Linked DNA regions of Blastochloris tepida. Each later gene encodes a partner of the first gene's protein in a complex. Links are inferred from orthologs where the notes say so. Each region holds a gene or a part of one and is shown in the gene's direction. Other genes may lie near its edges. The genes, in order: ccmE and ccmB.

Region 1 (3,299 bases):
TCCGGCCGCGTAAGACGGCTGCCGGAAGATCCTGTCGCGATCCCGAGCCGCGGTCGCCGAAGATCCCTGTTGCAGAACGGGATTTTTGGCGGCCGACCATCGATCGCCGGCCGGGTCGCGCCGGTGGCCGGCCGTTGGCCGCCGCAAGCCCCGCTCCCGCATAAGTAGTTTTGCGAGATCGGTTTTTGGGGATCACGCGGCGATCTCCCGGCACCCATATAGGGTCGCGGGCAGCCGCGTGGCCGGGTTCGCGCCTGCGGTCGTGAGTTGCGGAGGGGGAGAATGCTGTCATTCTGGGTTGCGATCGCCGTGATGACCGGCGTCGCCGCGCTGGCGGTGCTGGTGCCGCTGCTGCGACGGCAGGAGGCGGCCGCCGCCCCCGACCTCGCCGTCTATCGCGACCAGTTGAGCGAGATCGAGCGCGACCTCAAATCCGGCCTGATCAGCGCCGACGAGGGCGAGGCCGCCCGCATCGAGGTCAAGCGCCGCCTGCTCGCCGCCGCCGACCGCAGCGGCGCCGAGGGCGCGGCCAAGCGCGGCCGCCGCAAGCGCTGGGCGCTGGTGTTCAGCGGGCTGGTGTTCGTGCCGATGCTGTCGATCGGCGCCTATTTCATCATCGGCGTGCCCGAAATGCCCGACCAGCCGCTGGCCGCCCGCCTGCAGGCCCCGGCCGACCACCAGAACTTCGCGGCGCTGGTGCAGCAGGTCGAGGCGCGGCTGGCGCAGAACCCCGACGACGGCCGCGGCTGGGAGCTGTTGGCGCCGGTCTATCTGCGCTCCGGCCGCTACCAGGACGCGGTGAAGGCGCGCCAGAACGCGCTGCGGCTGCTCGGCGCCACCGCCGATCGCGAGGCCGACCTCGGCGAGGCGCTGTTCGCCGCCGGCGCCGACATCGTGACGGCGGACTCGCGCGCCGCCTTCGAGCGGGCGCTGACGCTCGATCCCAAGCAGCCCAAGGCCCACTATTTCCTCGGCGTCGCCGAGCAGCAGGCCGGCAATGTCGAGGCCGCCGCCGCCCGCTGGCGGGCGCTGCTCGCCGCCTCGCCGCCCGATGCGCCCTGGCGCAGCGTGGTCGAGCAGTCGCTGGTCGAGCTCGCCACCGCCACCCAGCCGCAGCCGGACAAGCTCCAGTCCGCCGCGCCCCAATCCGCCTCGCCTCATCCCGACAAGCCGCTGCCGGGACCGCGCGTCGAGAACGCCGCGCGGCTGGCCGAGCAGCAGGCGGAGAAGCAGGCGGGCGAGCTGCCGCCCGAGGTGCACCTGTCGATGATCCGCGCCATGGTCGAGGTGCTGGAGCAGAAGCTCAAGACCGACACCGGCGACGTCGAGGGCTGGATGCGGCTCGTGCGCTCCCATATGGTGCTCGGCGACAGCGAGAAGGCCAAGACGGCGCTGGCCTCCGCCCGCACGGCCCTGGCGGGCGACGCCGACAAGCTCAAGCGCCTCGACGACTACGCCAAGGAACTCGGCCTCGGGGGCTGATCGACATGTCCATTGCGCAAGGGTGAGCCGGCCATGACCCGCAAGCAACGTCGTCTCGTTCTGATCGGATCGGCCCTGGCCGTGCTGGCGGTCGCCACCGGACTGGTGCTGAGCGCGCTGAACGACTCCATCGTCTTCTTCAACTCGCCCACCGACGTGGTCGAGAAGGGCGTGCAGCCCGGCACGCGCATCCGGCTCGGCGGGCTGGTCGAGAACGGCACGGTCGAGCGCGGCGAAAAGCTCGCCGTCAGCTTCCGGATCACCGATGGCAACAAGGCCATCCCGGTGACCTATACCGGCATCCTGCCCGACCTGTTCCGCGAGGGCCAGGGCGTGGTGACCGAGGGCAGCATGGGCCCCGACGGCATCTTCCGCGCCGACAGCGTGCTCGCCAAGCACGACGAGAACTACATGCCGCGCGAGGTCTCCGACGCGCTGAAGAAGCAGGGCTACTGGCAGGGCAACGAGGCGGCGGGGGGAGCCGCCAAACCCGGCGCAACGCCGCCGGGCGCCGCGCCGGCCAATGCCCCGGCGCCGACTGTGCAGCATTGATGACGATCCGGATCGCTGACGATCCCGCAGCAAGGATGAGCGCATGACCGCCGAACTCGGCCACTATGCCCTGGTGCTGGCGCTGGCGCTGGCGCTGGTTCAGTCGACTTTGCCGATCTGGGGCTCGCGCACCGGCGACGATGCGCTGATGGGCACCGCCGCCCCGGTGGCGCTGGCGCAGGCGCTGTTCGTCTCGGCCTCGTTCGCGGCGCTGACATGGGCCTACGTCACCAGCGACTTCTCGGTCTCCAACGTCTACGAGAACTCGCACTCGGCCAAGCCGATGATCTACAAGATCAGCGGCGTGTGGGGGAACCACGAGGGCTCGATGATGCTCTGGGTTCTCATCCTGGCGCTGTTCGGCGCGCTGGTGGCGCTGTTCGGCAAGAACCTGCCGCAGACGCTGAAGGCCAATGTGCTGGCGGTGCAGGCGTGGGTGGCCACCGCCTTCCTGCTGTTCATCCTGCTCACCTCCAACCCGTTCCTGCGCTACGACCCGGCGCCGATGGAGGGGCGCGACCTCAACCCCATCCTGCAGGATGTCGGCCTCGCGATTCATCCGCCGCTGCTCTATCTCGGCTATGTCGGCTTCTCGATCTGCTTTGCCTTCGCGGTCGCGGCGCTGATCGACGGCCGGCTCGATGCCGCCTGGGCGCGCTGGGTGCGGCCGTGGGCGCTGACCGCCTGGATCTTCCTCACCCTCGGCATCGCCATGGGCTCGTACTGGGCCTATTACGAGCTTGGCTGGGGCGGCTGGTGGTTCTGGGATCCGGTGGAGAACGCCTCCTTCATGCCGTGGCTGATCGGCACCGCGCTGATCCACTCCGCCATCGTGATGGAGAAGCGCGAGGCGCTGAAGGTCTGGACGGTGCTGCTCGCCATCCTCGCCTTCTCGCTGTCGCTGCTCGGCACCTTCCTGGTGCGCTCGGGCGTTCTCACCTCGGTGCATTCGTTCGCCACCGATCCGGCGCGCGGCGTGTTCATCCTTCTCATCCTGGTGCTGTTCATCGGCGGCTCGCTGTCGCTCTATGCGTGGCGGGCGCCGACGCTGAAGCAGGGCGGGCTGTTCGCGCCGATCTCGCGCGAGGGCGCGCTGGTGTTCAACAACCTGTTCCTGTCGGCGGCGTGCGCGGCGGTGCTGGTGGGCACGCTCTATCCGCTGGCGCTTGAATCGCTCACCGGCGAGAAGATCTCGGTCGGCGCGCCGTTCTTCAACTCCACCTTCGTGCCGCTGATGATCCCGGTGCTGATCGCCATGCCGTTCG
Region 2 (3,295 bases), 1.3 Mb from region 1 along the record:
ATGGCAGATGCCGGTGCCGGGCGGCACCACCGAGAAATTGGCGAAGGCCGACTGGCCCCATTTGAGGAAGCGGTAGCGCTCGCCGTTGCGCTGATACTCAAGCTCGACATTCTGCTTGAAGGCGCGCGCCGTGCCGAAATTGTCGACGATCACCGAATGGTCGATGACGAGATCGACCGGCACCTGCGGATTGATCTTCTTGGGGTCGCCGCCGAGCGTGGCCATGGCGTCGCGCATCGCCGCGAGATCGACCACCGCCGGCACGCCGGTGAAGTCCTGCATCAGCACCCGCGCCGGCCGGAAGGCGATCTCACGCTCGGACCTGCCCTTCGACTTCAGCCAGTCGGCCATCGCCTTGATGTCGTCCTTGGTCACCGTGCGGCCGTCCTCGTGGCGCAGCAGGTTTTCCAGAAGCACCTTCATCGAGAACGGCAGACGGGAAATGCCCTTGAGCCCGTTCTTCTCGGCGGCCTTGAGGCTGAAATAGACGTAGGTCTTCGTGCCGACCGTGAGAGTCTTTCGGCACTTGAAACTGTCGAGCGAAGTCATGGTCAAAGCCGTTCCCGCGTGCAGGTGAGCTGGCGTGCCGCGCAGGCTCGCTGACCGGCGGCCAGTCAAGACAAGGCCGGGGGGTCGCGCGGATGGATGCCAGGGCACCGCGGCTTATAACGCCTCCATCCCACAGGCGCGAGAGGCGATGCACGATTGTGCGGCCGCGCCGGCGCAACGTCCATGTTCGGGAACCGGTTGGGGAGCCTCTTGCGCCGATCCGGCGGGCGTGGTGTTGGTTCGGGCCCGTTCCCTGTTCTCCGCCACATCCGGTTTCACGCCTCATGCCGTCATCCTGCCGCCTCGTCGGCACCCGCCTCACCTGCGAACGCGGCGGCCGCGAGGTGTTCCGCGACGTCTCGTTCTCGCTCGATGCCGGCCGCACGCTGGCGCTGGTCGGGCCGAACGGGGCGGGCAAGTCCTCGCTGCTGCGGCTCATCGCCGGGCTGGTGCGCCCGCTCGCCGGCACGCTCACGCTTCAGGGCGGCGACGACGAGCTGTCGGTCGGCGAGCAGGCGCACTATCTCGGCCATCTCGACGCGCTGAAGCCGGCGCTGACGGTGGCCGAGAATCTCGATTTCTGGATCGCCGCGCTCGGCGGCGGAAGCGGCCTGTCGCGCGACGATGCGCTCGACCGGGTGGCGCTGGGCAAGCTTGCGGAGCTGCCGGCGCAGTATCTCTCCGCCGGCCAGCGGCGGCGGCTGGCGCTCGCCCGCCTGCTCGTCGTCCACCGGCCGCTGTGGCTGCTCGACGAGCCGACCACCGCGCTCGACGTGGCCTCGCAGGGCCGGCTGTTCGAGCTGATCGCGGCGCATCTCGCCGCCGGCGGGCTGGTGGTGGCGGCCACCCACCAGCCGCTGGCGGTGGCCTATGACGAACTCAGGCTCGCCGGGGACACCGTGTCATGACCGCGCTTATCGCTCTCGTCGTGCGCGATCTGCGCCTTGCCGTCCGGGTCGGCGGCGGCGCCTTCGTCGGCGTGCTGTTCTTCCTGGCGGTGGTGGTGGTGATGCCGTTCGCCATCGGCCCGGATCTCAACCTGCTGCGCCGCATCGGCCCGGCCATCCTTTGGGTGGGGGCGCTCCTGGCGAGCCTGCTCGCGCTCGACCGGCTGTTCGCCCAGGACCAGGAGGACGGCACGCTCGATCTGCTGCTCACCGCGCGCACCCCGCTGGAGCTGGTCGCCGCCGCCAAGGGCCTCGCCCACTGGATCGCCACCGGTCTGCCGCTGGTGCTGGCGGCGCCGGTGCTGTCGCTGCTGCTGAACCTGGAGCCGCTCGCCATCGGCGCGGTGGTGCTGACGCTTCTGGTCGGCACCCCGGCGCTCACCTTCATCGGTCTGGTCGGCGCCGCCCTGGCCGTGACACTGCGCCGCGGCGGCCTGCTGGTGGCGGTGCTGATCCTGCCGCTGTCGATCCCGATCCTGATCTTCGGCATCTCCGCCTCCAACGCCGCGGTCACCGGCGGCCTGCCGTTCGGCGCGCCCTTCACCATCCTGTGCGCGCTGTCGCTGGGCAGCCTCGTGCTGGGGCCGATCGCGGCGGGCGCCGCCATCCGCGCCGGGCTCGACTGAACCGGCGCGCGGCCTACGTGGATTCGCTGGTCCTTGCGCCAGCGCATTGCGGGGGCCGGGCACTCCCGCTAAAAGCCGGCCCATGGCGCTCATTGATCTGGCCAATCCGACACGGTTTCTCTCGTTCGCCCGTCCGGCGATCCCGATCGCCGGGGTGATCGCCGCCGGCCTTCTGGCCGTCGGTATCTATCTCGCCTTCTTCGTCGCCCCCGAGGACTACCAGCAGGGTGCCACCGTGCGCATCCTCTACATCCACGTGCCCTCGGCGTGGCTGGGCATGGCCTGCTACGTGGTGATGACGCTGTCGGCGCTCGGCACCCTGGTGTGGAAGCACCCGCTGGCCGACGTGTCGCAGAAGGCGGCGGCGCCGATCGGCGCGGCGTTCACGCTGCTGTGCCTCGTTACCGGCGCGCTGTGGGGCCGGCCGATGTGGGGCACCTATTGGGTGTGGGACGCGCGGCTGACCTCCACGCTGGTGCTGCTCCTGATCTATCTCGGCCTGATCGCGCTGTGGCGCACGGTGGAGGATCCCGGCCGGGCCGGGCGCGCCGCTGCGGTGCTGACGCTGGTGGGCGCGGTCAACATTCCGATCATCAAGTTCTCGGTGGACTGGTGGAACACGCTGCATCAGCCGACCTCGGTGATTCGGCTGGGCGGTCCGACCATCCATTCGTCGATCCTGACGCCGCTCCTGATCATGGCGGTGGGCGCGACGCTGATGTTCGTGGCGCTGCACCTCGCCGCCATGCGCAACGAAATCCTGCGCCGGCGTGTGCGCACGCTGCGCATCCTTGCCGCCCAGCGCGGCGCCACTGCGTGAGTTGTTCGGCATGATCGACCTCGGACCGCATGCGCTGTTCATCCAGCTTGCCTGGGCCGCGGCCGGGCTGGTCGCCTTCAGCCTGATCGCCTGGGTGACGATCGACTACCGCAGCCAGCGCCGTCAGCTTGCGGCGCTGGAGCAGGCGGCCAATGCCCGCCGCCGGCCGGCCGCAGCCACGCCGACGCCGCCCACGCCGCCGGTGCTCGAAGGAGCCGGCGCGCCATGAGCCAGTCCGAGACCCCGAAGCCCGACGCCGGCACGCCGGCTCCCGAGACGCCCGAGGCCGCGCCGCGCCGGCTCAAGCTGGCGCTGCTGCCGCTCGGCCTGTTCGCGGCGCTGGCGCTGCTGTT

What was found.
Region 2: the proteins of ccmE (region 1) and ccmB are in contact, whole or in part, in a solved structure (PDB 8CE8), measured with the Escherichia coli proteins. The link is inferred for Blastochloris tepida from one-to-one orthologs.

What each region holds. Positions count from the first base shown.
Region 1 is NZ_AP018907.1:2,392,801-2,396,099, forward strand. The notes cover bases 284-3,274. They hold ccmE (cytochrome c maturation protein CcmE), read left to right. Parts: upstream 284-1,515; coding sequence 1,516-2,034; downstream 2,035-3,274. Other genes in these bases: ccmI (c-type cytochrome biogenesis protein CcmI), read left to right, coding at 284-1,482; BLTE_RS11070 (heme lyase CcmF/NrfE family subunit), read left to right, coding at 2,078-3,274. Outside these bases: more of ccmI, read left to right, coding at 283-283; more of BLTE_RS11070, read left to right, coding at 3,275-3,299. UniProt on the Escherichia coli protein: Heme chaperone required for the biogenesis of c-type cytochromes. Transiently binds heme delivered by CcmC and transfers the heme to apo-cytochromes in a process facilitated by CcmF and CcmH.
Region 2 is NZ_AP018907.1:3,685,511-3,688,805, forward strand. Bases 301-3,287 are described here. They hold ccmB (heme exporter protein CcmB), read left to right. Parts: upstream 301-1,453; coding sequence 1,454-2,122; downstream 2,123-3,287. Other genes in these bases: acnA (aconitate hydratase AcnA), read right to left, coding at 301-549; ccmA (heme ABC exporter ATP-binding protein CcmA), read left to right, coding at 834-1,457; BLTE_RS16670 (heme ABC transporter permease), read left to right, coding at 2,205-2,942; ccmD (heme exporter protein CcmD), read left to right, coding at 2,953-3,171; BLTE_RS16680 (DsbE family thiol:disulfide interchange protein), read left to right, coding at 3,168-3,287. Also shown: more of acnA, read right to left, coding at 1-300; more of BLTE_RS16680, read left to right, coding at 3,288-3,295. UniProt on the Escherichia coli protein: Required for the export of heme to the periplasm for the biogenesis of c-type cytochromes.